2 regions of the Rhizobium sp. 01T444 genome follow, and region 2 is predicted to be linked to the other one. Evidence: riboswitches for the same ligand, from Rfam matches in the RefSeq annotation. Region 2 holds a riboswitch; the other holds the start of a gene.
What was found. Region 2 has a riboswitch for FMN ahead of AC1DTN_RS21280 (DMT family transporter). Riboswitches for the same ligand answer to the same signal wherever they lie in the genome.
Positions count from the first base shown of each region.

Region 1: linked by a shared signal. The riboswitch ahead of ribB (3,4-dihydroxy-2-butanone-4-phosphate synthase) and the one ahead of AC1DTN_RS21280 (DMT family transporter) in region 2 are both predicted to bind FMN.

Region 1 covers NZ_JBFTPD010000007.1:134,982-142,086, forward strand. Annotated here, with positions in the region: gene AC1DTN_RS13320 (carbohydrate ABC transporter permease) at 1-711, shown strand, start outside; gene AC1DTN_RS13325 (ABC transporter ATP-binding protein) at 724-1,752, shown strand; gene AC1DTN_RS13330 (ThuA domain-containing protein) at 1,828-2,613, shown strand; gene AC1DTN_RS13335 (Gfo/Idh/MocA family protein) at 2,625-3,749, shown strand; gene ribB (3,4-dihydroxy-2-butanone-4-phosphate synthase) at 3,917-4,543, opposite strand; FMN riboswitch at 4,661-4,805, opposite strand; gene AC1DTN_RS13345 (glucose 1-dehydrogenase) at 4,912-5,694, opposite strand; gene tpiA (triose-phosphate isomerase) at 5,769-6,506, opposite strand; gene AC1DTN_RS13355 (SDR family oxidoreductase) at 6,511-7,105, opposite strand, start outside.
Region 2 covers NZ_JBFTPD010000016.1:83,827-90,931, forward strand. Annotated here, with positions in the region: gene AC1DTN_RS21265 (zinc-dependent alcohol dehydrogenase family protein) at 1-479, opposite strand, end outside; gene AC1DTN_RS21270 (LysR family transcriptional regulator) at 583-1,482, shown strand; gene AC1DTN_RS21275 (esterase-like activity of phytase family protein) at 1,563-3,764, opposite strand; gene AC1DTN_RS21280 (DMT family transporter) at 3,861-4,769, opposite strand; FMN riboswitch at 4,853-5,005, opposite strand; gene hupB (DNA-binding protein HupB) at 5,128-5,403, opposite strand; gene lon (endopeptidase La) at 5,611-7,105, opposite strand, start outside.

The DNA of each region.
Region 1 (7,105 bases), on a different contig from region 2:
TTCGAGGTCACCTACTGGCCGACCTCGATCTCGCTGGAAAACTATACCGGCGTGTTGACGACCGGCAGCTTCATCCGCAGCCTCGGCAATTCGCTGCTCATTGCCTGCCTCGTGGTCGCCGCCTCTTTGCTGCTCGCCGTGACCGCATCCTACGCGCTTGCCCGCGTGCATTTCCGGGGTCGGGCCCTCTTGATGCTGACTATTCTGTCCGTCTCGATGTTCCCGCAGATCGCTGTGCTCGCAGGGCTATTCGAACTCATCCGCTGGATCGGCATCTTCAACACGCCCTTCGCGCTGATCTTCTCCTATATGATCTTCACTCTGCCTTTCACGGTGTGGGTGCTGACGACTTTCATGCGGGATCTGCCGATCGAGATCGAGGAAGCGGCCATCGTCGATGGCGCCTCCCCCTGGGTCATCATCACGCAGGTGTTCATGCCGCTGATGTGGCCGGCCCTGGTCACCACCGGTCTGCTTGCCTTCATCACGGCCTGGAATGAATTTCTGTTCGCCCTGACTTTCACCTCGTCGGATGCGCAACGGACAGTGCCGGTAGCGATCGCTCTCCTTTCGGGCGGCAGTCAGTTCGAAATCCCCTGGGGCAATATCATGGCGGCATCGGTCATCGTTACCGTGCCCGTCGTCATCCTTGTTCTTATTTTTCAACGCCGGATCATTTCCGGGCTGACCGCCGGCGGCGTCAAAGGCTGAGGAAAGCGCGACATGGCACAAATTAGATTAGACAATATCCGCAAGAGCTTCGGGGCATTCGAAGTCATCAAGGGCGTCAGCATGGACATCCGGAAGGGGGAGTTCATGGTCTTTGTCGGCCCGTCCGGTTGCGGCAAGTCCACCTTGCTTAGATTGATCTCAGGACTGGAGGACATAACGTCAGGCACGCTTTCCTTCGATGGTCAGCCGGTCAATCGTCTTTCCCCGTCGAAGCGCGGCATCGCGATGGTATTCCAGTCCTATGCGCTCTATCCGCATATGACGGTCTACGAAAATATGGCCTTCGGCATGAAGCTCTCCGGCCGAACCAGAGAAGAATGCAAGGCGCGCGTCGAACAGGCAGCCGGCATGCTGCAGCTCTCACCCTATCTGGAGCGCTTGCCGCGCCAGCTTTCAGGCGGCCAACGCCAGCGCGTGGCCATTGGCCGCGCCATCGTTCGTGACCCGAAGGTCTTCCTGTTCGACGAACCATTGTCGAACCTTGATGCTGCGTTGCGCGTCGCCACAAGGCTGGAGATCGCCAAGCTTCACCGTGGCATGCATGACACCACGATGATCTATGTCACCCACGATCAGGTCGAGGCCATGACGCTTGCCGATCGCATCTGCGTTCTTCGCGATGGCGTCGTCGAACAGGTCGGAACTCCGATCGAGCTCTATGAGACCCCGAACTCAATCTTCGTCGCCGGCTTCATCGGCTCGCCGAAAATGAACTTCCTCTCCGGCCCGTTCGCGGCTCCCTATAATGCCCACATGATCGGGGTGCGAGCCGAACATATCGAGTTTAGAGATCAGGATCCTGTCTGGACCGGCACCGTCATCCACTCAGAAATCCTCGGCTCGGACAGTTTCGTTTATCTCGACATCGGCTCGGCCGAACCGCTGACCGTGCGAGAGACCGGCGTATCGAGCCACCAGCCCGGCCAGCAACTGGGCGTGTCGCCGGTCAAGGATCGCATTCACCGTTTCGACCAATCCGGACGCGCACTCGAAAAGGTCCCTTTCAAGGGCGCAGCCTGACCACCAATCAAACAAACAGGATCCGACCGCTTCCCATCGGTTCCGGTCCGCTACTTGCTGTGAAGGAGCAGAAACTTGTCTATTCGCACCATCGTCTGGGGTGAGAACATCCACGAAAATACCAACGCCATTGTCCGGGAGATCTATCCGGACGGCATGCACACCACGATCGCCAAGGCGCTGAACACCGATCCGGCTATTTCCGCGACCACGGCAACGCTGCAGGAGCCCGAACATGGGTTGACGGAGGCCCGGCTTGCCGAGACCGACGTTCTGACCTGGTGGGGCCACAAGGACCATGGTGCCGTCTCCGATGCCGTCGTCGAGCGCGTCGCCAAGCGGGTGTGGGAAGGCATGGGCCTGCTCGTGCTGCACTCCGGCCATTTCTCGAAGATCTTCAAGCGGCTGATGGGCACGCCCTGTGCGCTGAAATGGCGCGAGGCGGGCGAGCGCGAGCGCCTGTGGACGATCAATCAGCGCCATCCGATCGCGGCCGGCATTGGCGAAAACTTCGTGCTGGAAAACGAAGAAATGTATGGCGAGCAGTTCTCGGTGCCGGAGCCACTGGAAACGGTGTTCATCTCCTGGTTCCAGGGCGGCGAAGTTTTCCGGTCTGGCCTGACCTGGCGCCGTGGTGCGGGCAATATCTTCTATTTCCGCCCCGGCCACGAAACCTACCCGACCTATCACGATGCCAACGTGCAGAAGGTGCTGATCAACGGCGTGAAGTGGGCCTACAACCCGCAGGGCGACCTGAAGAGCATCACCGATGCCCCAAATGTGCCGGTAGAGAAGGCACTGGAGCCGATCGTCGAGCGTGGTCCGAGACTGCATCAAGCCGGCGAAGCCGGTTACCGCTGAGGAGAAGAGCAATGCGTCTACTTGTTCTTGGCACGGGCATGATGGCCAAAAACCAGGTTGCCAACTTCCTCGCCATCGATGGTGTCGAGGTGGTCGGCGCCGTCGACACCGATCGGACCCGGCTTGATGAGTTCGCTGATCATTTCAACATCGCAAAGCGCTTCAGCACGCTCGAGGAAGCGATCGCCTGGGGCGAATTCGATGCCGCCACCAACGTCACGCCTGACCGGATACATCATGCGACGAGCTTGGCGCTGATCGCCGCCGGCAAGCACGTCTTCTGTGAAAAGCCGCTGGCAGAAAACTACGCCCATGCGCTGGAGATGACGGAAGCGGCTGAGACCGCCGGCGTCGTCAACATGGTCAACCTCACCTATCGCAACGTCGCACCGCTGCAGCGCGCCCGCGAGATGGTGCTATCAGGCGAACTTGGCACCATCCGCCATGTGGAGGCCTCCTATCTGCAGAGCTGGTTGGTGTCTCGCGCCTGGGGCGACTGGCGCACGGAATCGCGCTGGCTGTGGCGCTTGTCCACCGGCCATGGATCGAACGGCGTGCTCGGCGATGTCGGCATTCATATTCTCGATTTCGCCGCTTATGGCGCCGCGACCGATATCGACCATGTCTTTGCGCGCCTCAAGACCTTCAACAAGGCGCCGGGCGGACAGATCGGTGAATATATGCTCGACGCCAATGACAGCTTCACCATGTCTGTCGATTTCGCCAATGGCGCTCTCGGCGTCATCCATGCGACACGCTGGGCGACCGGTCATCTCAACGAACTGAAGCTGCGCATCTATGGCGAAAAAGGCAGCCTCGAAGTCATCCATCGTCCTGACGGCTCAGATCTTCGGGGCTGCTTCGGTGACGATATTGAAAGCGCCACCTGGCGTGACATCGAGGTGCCGGCAGTGCTGACCAACTACCAGCGCTTTGCCGAAGCGGTCAGAACCGGAAAGCAGGACGATCCCACCTTCCGCCATGCCGCCAACCTGCAGAAGGTCATCGACCTCGCGATCGTATCGGAGAAAGAACGTCGGGAGTTCAATCTGCTGGCTTCCGAGAGCCTGGAAGGCACGGCCGGCCAGGAACGCAAGACGGACGATCAGGGACCGGCGCTAGCACTCGTCGTCTGAAGGCATGGTGAAACATCGAAGGCCCGCGTGATCGGGCCTTCGTCGAGCTAATAGCTCACGCTGCTTATCCGTGCCAGAGCGCGAGTGCCTCGTTGCAGACTACACAAACGGCACCCACGCGATCTTGGCTCGCCGTGGCTCTTTTACGCCAGGCCAAGACACGCTTACTAGGCGGCCTTAACAGGCGCTCTCACGCCCCGATAAGCAATGAGATCCTCGATTGTGATCAGATGGAGGCCGTGCCGTTCGGCAAACTGCTCAAGCTCGGGCAGGCGTGCCATCGTGCCATCATCATTGGCCACCTCGCAGATGACACCTGACGGCGACAGGCCGGCAAGCCTTGCGAGGTCGACAGCCGCCTCGGTATGACCTGGACGAGAAAGCACGCCGTTCGGATGCGCACGCAACGGGAAGATATGGCCGGGCCGCGCAAAATCCTCGGGGCGGGACGTCTCGGCAATGAGTGCGCGAACCGTCGCGGCGCGGTCAGCCGCCGAAATTCCGGTCGTCGTTTCAGGAATATAGTCAACCGACACGGTGAAAGCCGTCTTCAAAAGTTCGGTATTGTTGGGGACCATCTGCGGGATCTGCAGYTCGTCCAGCCGCTCGCCTTCCATTGCCACACAGATGAGGCCGCGAGCATAATTCATCATGAAGGCGATCGCCTGCGGGGTGATTGCCTCGGATGCGATGACGAGGTCGCCCTCGTTTTCACGATCACGATCGTCGACGACGACCACGATCTCGCCACGCGCAATCGCGACGATCGCATCTTCGATTTTGGAAATTGCCATCTTCTCTGCCTTTCAAGGGTTAGCCGCAGTGTGCGGCGTACATGGCCTGTCAAAAGCCACCATTTTCCCTTGGGCGAACAAGCATATGAAACACCGCGTGCCGAGCGGTGTCCTCTGCGTTGCTCTCTTCCATCCGGACTATGACCGTCGGCTCCGGCATCTCACCGGATCTGCTGACCCTTCGCTTCCACGAAGGCGCTCGCGGGCTCCGAGTTGCCTCGATACCGCCGGTGGGGAATTGCACCCCGCCCTGAGAACATTACTTAGATAGATGATGAAGGCCTTGTTCTGCAAGAGGTTGGGTGCAGATCTCGCCGCGGGAACTGCCTCGCAGAGGTGAAAGCACCGTTTCCTATTGTCGAACAGAGCTAGGACATGATGAGGCCGCCATCGACATTGATGGTCTGGCCGGTAATGTAGGCTGCATCGTCGCTGGCAAGGAAGGTGACGAGGCCGGCGACGTCTTCGCCGGAACCGGCGCGCTTCATCGGAATGCCTTCGACCCATTCCTTCATCAGTTCGCCGGGGCCGTAATTGCCGAGCAGCTTGCCCCATGCCTGGTCGTTATAGGCCCACATGTCGGTCTCGATGATGCCCGGGCAGAAGGCGTTGACGGTGATGCCGTCGGTGGCGACTTCCTTGGCAAGGCTCTGGGTGATGCCGACGACGCCCATCTTCGAGGCGGCATAATGCGGCGTGTAGATGAAGCCGTCGCGCGCCTGGCCGGAGGCCGTGTTGATGAGACGGCCGCCGCGGCCGTGCTTGCGCATGCGGGCGATCGCTTCCTGGGCGCAGAGGAACACGCCTTTGGTGTTGACGGCCATGACCTTGTCCCACTCGCCCTCGGTCATATCCTCGATGCGGGCGATGGTGATGACGCCGGCATTCTGGATGGAGACGTCGACAGCGCCGAATGCCTGCTCGGCTGCGTCATAAAGGACCTTGACGCTTGACTTGTCAGTGACGTCGCCAACGAAGGAAATAGCCTTGCCGCCATCTGACTTGATCTGTTCTGCCACGCCATGCACGCTGTCTTCATTGGCCGAAACGACGAGATTGGCGCCTTCGCGCGCAAAGCGTTTGGCGATCGCTGCACCGATACCGCGGCTTGCGCCGGTAATGACGACGGTCTTGTTTTCAAAACGTTGCATTCTCTTTTCCTTTCAACGGCGCCGGCGTGAGCGCACCGATCTGCACCGGCGACACTTGTCTCCGCACTCAGAGTTCAAACGGCTGCCGAAATAATTCCTGCGAATTCCGAGGCCTTCAGCGATGCGCCGCCGACCAGCGCTCCGTCCACATTGCGAAGCCCGAATATCGCCTCTGCATTGGATGCCTTGACCGAGCCGCCATAGAGGATCTTGACCGAATGGCCATCCCTGCCCAGCCGCTCTTCGAGCATCTGCCGGATCGCCGCATGGACCTCCTCAATCTGTTCGTGGGTCGGCACCAGTCCGGTTCCGATTGCCCAGACGGGTTCATAGGCGATGACAAGATTTCGGCTGGTAGCACCCTCGGGGACGGATCCCCGCAGTTGTTCGCCGACGACTTCGATTGCCCGGCCTTCGTCGCGCTCATGGCGTGTCTCACCGACGCAGACGATCGAAATCAAGCCTGCCCGATGCGCGGCAAGCGCCTTCCCCAGCACAATCTCATCGTCCTCGCCGTTCAGGACACGGCGTTCGGAATGTCCGAGGATGACATAGCGCGCACCGAGATCGGCAAGCATTTCGGCAGAAATTTCGCCCGTGTGGGCACCCGACGACTGCGCGTGGCAATCCTGCGCGCCGATGGCGAGATCCGTATCCTTGACCCGCGCCACGGCGCGGTCGATCAGCGTGAAGGGCGGGCAGACGACGATATCGCACGTCGCACTGCCCGTTAGCCCCTTCAGCGCCTCGATCTCAGCTTGGGAGGAGACGAGACCGTTCATTTTCCAATTGCCTGCGATCAGCTTACGCATGTCATCACCAGCAGCAGAAGCCGCCGTCAACGAGCAGATCGACACCCGTCACGAAACTTGCAGCATTCGAGAGCAGGAAGACCGCAGGACCGACCATCTCATCGACACTGGCCATACGCTGCATCGGCGTCTGTTCTTCGAAGAGCTTGGTCTGATGTACCATCTCCGGCCGGGTGTTCATCGGCGTTGCGGTATAGCCCGGCGAAATCGTGTTGACGCGGATGCCGCGCCCGACCCACTCCATGGCGAACGACTTCGACATATGGATCACGCCCGCCTTCGAGGCATTGTAATGGGCCTGGCTCAAACCGCGATTGACGATAACGCCCGACATGGAGGCGATATTGACGATCGACCCGCGGCCGTTCTTCAACATGGCCCGCGCCTCGGCCTGGCAGGACAGGAAGATGCCCTTCAGGTTGATGTCCATCAGTGTCTGGTACTGATCCTCTTCCATCTCCTCGGCGGGATTAGCGTTGGCGATACCGGCGGCATTGACAGCAAGCGAGAGCGCACCGAGATCGGCTTCGGTGCGGGCGACGGCTTCGGCAAGCGACGATTTACTGGTGACGTCGGCAGCAATCTCGATCGAGCGGCGA
Region 2 (7,105 bases):
AGCCCCACGCTGCTCGATGCCGCGGTAACGGCAATGAAATCACCCTTCTGCAGCCGAGCAATATCGATAAGAGCGCCATAGGCCGTGAGATATTGCATCCAAATCGCGGCTGCCGCCACCCAGGAGAGCGACGGCGGGTGCCTGACTACGTATTCAGCGGGAAATGCGACCAGTTCGCCATAAGCCGGTGTGCGCACCATGGAGATCGGCGGAATGATGCTGACGCCGTCACCCGGCGCAAAGCCATCCACGCCCTCGCCTACCGCCTCGACGATGCCGGCCGCTTCGAGGCCCAGCCCAGATGGCAAAGGCGCAGTCTCGATGTAGTTGCCGGACCGGAGCAGCGCCTCGGCTCTGTTGATGCCCAGCGCCTTGACGCGGATTTGAACCTGCCCCGGCCCGGGTGCCGGTACATTTACATCCTCGATGCGAAGAACCTCGGGACCACCCAGCTCGTGAAAGCGGATTATGCGTGCCATTTCCATCGACTCCAAAACAATTGAACCGAATGAGCTATGACAAGCGGACGACAGAAGATAAATTCGCCAGAAAGCAAGACAGAAGAAACTATGGGTTTGCAATATGGATCGTCTCACCAGCATGACCGTCTTCGTGAAGGCCGTGGATCTGGGCTCATTTGCGGCAGCGGCAGCAGCACTCGGCCTATCTGGCCCCATGGTCGGCAAGCACATCCGCTTTCTGGAAGAGCGATTGGGGGTCAGCCTTATCAGCCGGACGACACGCCGCCAGAGCCTGACGGATTTTGGGCGCGCCTATTATGAGCGCTGTCGGATGATCCTTGCCGAGACGGAGGCGGCGGATGCGCTCGCGATCGATCATCTTTCCGAACCATGCGGCAAGCTGCGTGTCACCATGCCCGTGCATTTTGGGCGTCATTGCGTGCTTCCGGTTCTGATCGAGCTTGCAAAGCGATATCCGAACCTCGAACTCGATCTGTCGCTCAGCGATCCCATTACCGATCTCGCCGATGACGGTTACGATCTCGCGATCCGGACCGGCGAACTGGCAGACAGGTCAGGCATTATCGCGCGCCGCGTCGCGCGCCAGCGCATGGTGGTCTGCGCCTCAGCGAGCTATCTCGATGCGCATGGTAGACCTGAGCAGATCGAAGATATCGGCAGGCACAATGCGATCATCTACGCACGCTCTGCCCGCTTCAGCCCATGGCTCTTCCCGCATGGCGACCAGCCTCCGGTGGAAGTTCGGCCGAACAGCCGATTGCGGCTCGATGATCTCGATGCAATTGCAGATGCGGCAACGGCCGGCATGGGGCTTGCCTGGCTGCCTTACTGGCTCATCCGCGACCGCGTGCAGGCTGGAGCGCTGGAAGTGCTGCTGCCGGGTCAGCCGGAGTTTCTCTATGACTGCCATGCGCTTTGGCTGCAGACACCGCACCTGCCGCTCAGGATCCGTCTTGCCGTCGACGCATTGGCGGCCGCACTGCCCAAATTCATGGTCTAGGTCCGTCGGGTCGTCAGTGTGATTGAGCCAAAGAAAAGGCCGGGCAAAACCCGGCCTTTCCATTTCGCGGGAATGCGAACTCAGTTCGTAGCGGTCAGGTTGACCGGGAAGAACAGGGTTTCGCCCGAGGAGTCGCTCACACCGTCATTGTCGGTCACAGCATAGGCCTTGCCTGATGCGTCGAAGGCGAAACCTTCCAGCTTGTCGAGAACATAGCCATTGGTGGCCGACTTCAGGTCGCCGATGAAATCATGGGCTTCCGTCTTCTTGACGACCGGCAGTTCGGCCCCGAGCTTGCCGGGCTTCAGGTCGGAGATTGCGACCTTATAGAGCTTCTTCAGCTTGGCCGCATCGCCGACGAGGTTGTCGCGCTCGATGATGTAGACGCTGTCGCCCTGAGCGGTGATTTCGGAGAGGCCGACCCAGCCGCTCTCGGTCTTATCAAGCGGATAGCGGACGCCGCCCCATTCCTTCTTCTTGGGGTTATAGGAGAGGAGCTTCACAAAGCCCTTCTCGTCGTCGTTCCACTCGCGCTGAACGGCCATCCACAGCGTTGTATCGTCGCCGGTACCGATGATCGTGACACCTTCGAAGCCGTAGCGGATTTCGTTGGCGAGCAACTCCTTCGGCAGGGCGATCTCGGTCTTGATGTCGCCCTTGGCGGTAACATTGTAGAGCGCATGCGGAACCAGGCGCTCGGTATAGCCTTCCGAAGCCAGCCAGAAGGAGCCGTCGGCGGCAACAGCGATGCCTTCGATATCGAGCTTCTGAGCCGGAGCGCCGTCACGCTTGACGACCAGCGCATCGGTGATGACGGCCGGCTTCTTGGTGGCGTCGATCGTGTAGATCGTCGGCTGCGAACCGAGGACGCTGTCGCTGACGGCGTAGAGCATGCCCGGCTTGCCCGGAACGGCGGCGAGGCCCGAAAGGGCTGCAAAGCCGATCGGATTGCCGTCCTTCTCGGCGGAGACAATGTGCGGATAGGCCTTCTCGCCTTCGCGGCGCTCGTAGATCATCACGTGCGAACGCGCACCGCCGTCTTTGCCGAGGTCGAGTTCATTGGCGGTCGCAAGCAGGTTACGCTGCGGAATGGCGATCGCGCCTTCCGGAGAAATACCCGACGGCAGGATCTGCAGCAGTTCCGGATCGGCGCCCGTGTCCTTGTAGACGCCGACGACGGAAGCGCGCTCGGCGAGCAGGAAGAACAGGTTGTCAGTGCCGAACTTGGCCGCTTCGAGACCTTCCGGCTCGACGCCCTTCGACGAGGAGCGGCTTTCCGGATAGTGGCCGAGCGCGGCGACGGCACGCTCGAAGGAGCTGCCGGATTCGAAGAGGACCTTGCCGGTCTTGTCGAAGATGGTGAAGCCGCGCGAACCGCCTTCATAATCGCCTTCGTTGGCGACGACGAGACGGTTGTCGTCCAGCCACTTCACAGCGTCGGGCTCGCGATGGACGCCCTTCTTCTCGCCGGTAAATTTCAGGGCGCCGTCACGCTTGGTGTCGATGCCGGTGAGATCAACGGTGCCGGCGGTGAAATGCGTCTTCACCGTGCCGGTCGCGCCGTCGAGGATGATGATCTCGTTATTTTCCTGCAGGGTCAGGGCGATTTCGTTCTGGCTGTTGAAGGCAACGAATTCCGGCTCCGGATCCTCGGGTGCAACGCCGGCGAGACCGGCCAGGGCAACGTGCTTGATTGTGCCACAATCGACGGTACCGTCGGTCTTGACCTGGAAGACGACGAGGTCGCCTGCCGGCATCTGCGGGATCTTGCCGTCGTTGACATCTTCGTCGCGCTCGTTTTCGATCGCGATAGTGCCGAGCGTCCTATCCTTGTTGAGGGCGATCGAATCAGGCTGGCCGCCGAGATCGCAGGTGGCATCGATCTTCTTACCGGCGATATCGACGATCGCCAGACGGCCTGACGGCTTCTGCTTGCTTTCGCCGGTGTTGACGGCGACGAGCGCCTTGCCGGCTGCAGTCGTGACCGAGGTCGGTTCACCGTCCATCATCAGCGCGCCGCCGGCCTTGGGCGCTTTGGCATCGGTGATGTCGATGAAGCCAATCGCGCCGAGCGGACTGTCGCTGTAGATCAGCGTGTTACCATCCTGCGAAGCGGTAATGATTTCGGCCGAGGTGGCCGAAAGCTTGTCCTTGTCAGCCGGCAGGTTGGTCGCGACCGGGAAAGAGGCGATGCGGTTGAAAACCGGCTCGGCCGCTGCCGGGAAGGCAACGGATGCAAAAAGCATGGCAGCGAGCGCTGCCTTGCGCGAAGACAATGTCATTGAAAATCCCCCAATGTCGAAAAAATCGAACAGAGGTTTTTTGCGGGACTGCCATGACAGACACATGACAGCCTGCGACATTTTGTACGGTTTGCGTCAGGCCGCCTGCCGTTCGCGACGCATCTCGCTGCGCATGATGAAGAGCGACGCGGCGAGGATAAGCGCAGCGCCGAGCCACAGATAACCAGCCGGCGCATAGCCGAAGAAAAGCCAGCCGGCGAGCACGTTCAGCGGCAGCTTCAGGTCGTCGAAAGGCTGCACATAGGCAGCGTCGGCACTGGCATAGGCGAGCGTCAGCAGATATTGCGCCACGACCGTCAGGAGGCCTGCCAGAAGGAAGAGAGCAAGTGCGGCGCCCGTCGGCACCACAAAGCCCGCCGCGAGCGCCAGGCCGCCATTGATCGGCGTCAGCAGCACCAGCAGCCACACGGTGATCGTCTCCGGCTTCTCAATGCCGGTCAGGCTCTTGGTGATGAGCGAAGAGGCGCCCCAAAGCAGGGCCGAGATAACAGGCAGAAGTGCTGCCCAGGTGAAGCTGTCCGACCATGGCTGGAGGATGATCATGGCGCCGATAAAGCCGACACCTGTCGCCATCCAGCGAGTGGGGCCAACACGCTCGCCGAGGAAAAGGCGTGCGCCGAGAATGATGAAGAAGGGCGAGGTCATGACGAGTGCGATCGCCTGCCAGATCGGCACGGAGGCGAGGCCGGAGACCCAAGCCTCGACGCCGAGCGCGGCAAGGACGACACGCACGATATGCCGCCAGGGATAATCCGTGCGCATGGCAGAAAGGCCAACCTTGCGCAGGAAGGGCAAGGAGAAAAGGAAGGCGAAGCCATATTGCCAGAAGGCTGCGGAGGCCGCCGGGAAGGCAAGCTTCATCGTGAGCCATTGGGTGACGACATTGAGGAGCGAGAAGACGACGCCTCCAAGCACCATGAAGGCTGCACCGGCGAAGGCGCGGGAGTGCGAAACTGCAAGGGAATTCTGATTCATGTCTTCCATCCGGAATAGGGACCAAACATAAATCAGGACGCATGAGGCTACAGAACGCAGACGCCGACAGATCCCTGCCCGCGCGCGGCCATGCTCATTCTCTTTCATCCGGACTCTAACCGTCGGCTCCGGAATCACACCGGATCTGCTGACCCTTCCCAAACCAAGGCTTGAGAAGGCGCTCGCGGGCTCAGGCCGTAGCCCTTACCGCCGGTGGGGACTTTCACCCCGCCCTGAGAACATCACCGTCGTAAGACAAAGCGCTGCATGCCGCAAGCGGCGAAAACAAAAAGGGGTCCGGCGATGCCGAACCCCCCTCGAAATCCTGCGCGACCGTTCTCGTTTACGGCCGGCGGACAATCTCGTATCAGCCGTTGACGGCGTCCTTCAGGCCCTTGCCGGGCGTGAACTTCGGCACGTTGCGTGCCGGAATGTCAACTTCGGCGCCGGTCGACGGGTTGCGACCCTTCGTGGCAGCGCGATGAGAAACCGTGAAGCTGCCGAAGCCAGCGAGACGGATGTCGCCCTTGTTCTTCAGCTCGGCCTGCACAACATCAAAAACTGCGTCTACGGCAGATGCTGCGTCAGACTTCGTCAGTCCAGCCTTTTCGGCTACTGCGGACACGAGTTCATTCTTGTTCATGTTTCCACCCCTTTCTAAATGGTTTGAAACAACTCAATCTGTAAGCTAGGCGCAGAAATCGCTTTCATCAGGCCCGCCGAGAACCCAAAAACCCTGCAAATCAAGGAAAAGCAAGCGTCTACATGACGTTTTCACAAAAAAGGCCGGCGTTTCCGCCGGCCTTTTTCAGGATTTGCAACAATTGGGCATAAATGTGGCCGCCAAAGCTCAATGAGCGATGGCTGCACCTGCATCATCGAGCCCTTCGACAGTCGCGATGACGGGCGTTTCCACCGTGCCATCCCACTCGATCGGCTCGGGACGACGGACCAGCGCATGCTTGATCACTTCGCCCATGCGGGAGACCGGAATGATCTCCATGTTGTTCTTCACGTTGTCCGGAATCTCTGCCAGATCCTTGGCATTCTCTTCCGGAATCAGCACCTTCTTGATGCCGCCGCGCAATGCGGCCAGCAGCTTTTCCTTCAGGCCGCCGATCGGCAGGACACGGCCGCGCAGGGTGATTTCACCCGTCATTGCCACATCCTTGTTGACCGGAATGCCAGTCATGATCGAGACGATCGCGGTTGCCATCGCGACACCTGCAGACGGACCATCCTTCGGCGTTGCGCCTTCCGGCACGTGCACATGGATGTCGCTCTTGTCGAAGAGCGGCGGCTGGATGCCGAAATCGACGGCGCGCGAGCGGACGTAAGACGCCGCTGCCGAGATCGATTCCTTCATCACTTCCTTCAGGTTGCCGGTGACGGTCATGCGGCCCTTGCCGGGCATCATGACGCCTTCGATCGTCAGCAACTCGCCGCCAACTTCCGTCCAGGCAAGACCCGTGACCACGCCGACCTGATCCTCACGCTCGGCTTCGCCGTGGCGGAAGCGCGGAACGCCAAGATAATCGTCGATATTCGCTGCCGTGACGTGAACCGACTTCGTCTTGCCCTTGATGATCTCTGTGACCGCCTTGCGGGCGAGCTTCATCAATTCGCGTTCGAAGTTACGGACACCGGCTTCGCGGGTATAATGCTGGCTGATCGCCATCAGGGCATCGTCGCTGACCGAGAATTCGCTCGGCTGCAGCGCATGTTCCTTGATGGCCTTCGGCAGCAGGTGCCGCTTGGCGATCTCGCGCTTTTCGTCTTCGGTGTAGCCGGCGATACGGATGATTTCCATGCGGTCCATCAGCGGAGCCGGGATGTTCAGCGTATTCGCCGTCGTGATAAACATCACGTCCGACAGGTCGTATTCGACTTCCAGGTAGTGGTCCATGAAGGTCGAGTTCTGAGCCGGATCGAGTACCTCGAGCAAAGCCGAAGACGGATCGCCGCGATAATCCTGGCCGAGCTTGTCGATCTCATCGAGCAAGAAGAGCGGGTTGGACTTCTTCGCCTTCTTCATCGACTGGATGACCTTGCCGGGCATCGAACCGATATAGGTGCGGCGGTGGCCGCGGATTTCGGCTTCGTCACGGACGCCACCGAGAGCCATGCGGACATATTCACGGCCGGTTGCCTTGGCAATCGACTGGGCGAGCGAGGTCTTACCGACGCCCGGAGGGCCGACCAAGCACAGGATGGGACCCTTGATCTTGGTGGCACGAGCCTGGACCGCCAGATACTCGACGATGCGCTCCTTGACCTTTTCGAGACCGAAGTGATCGGCTTCGAGGATCTTCTCGGCATTGTTGAGATCGGCCTTGATCTTCGAC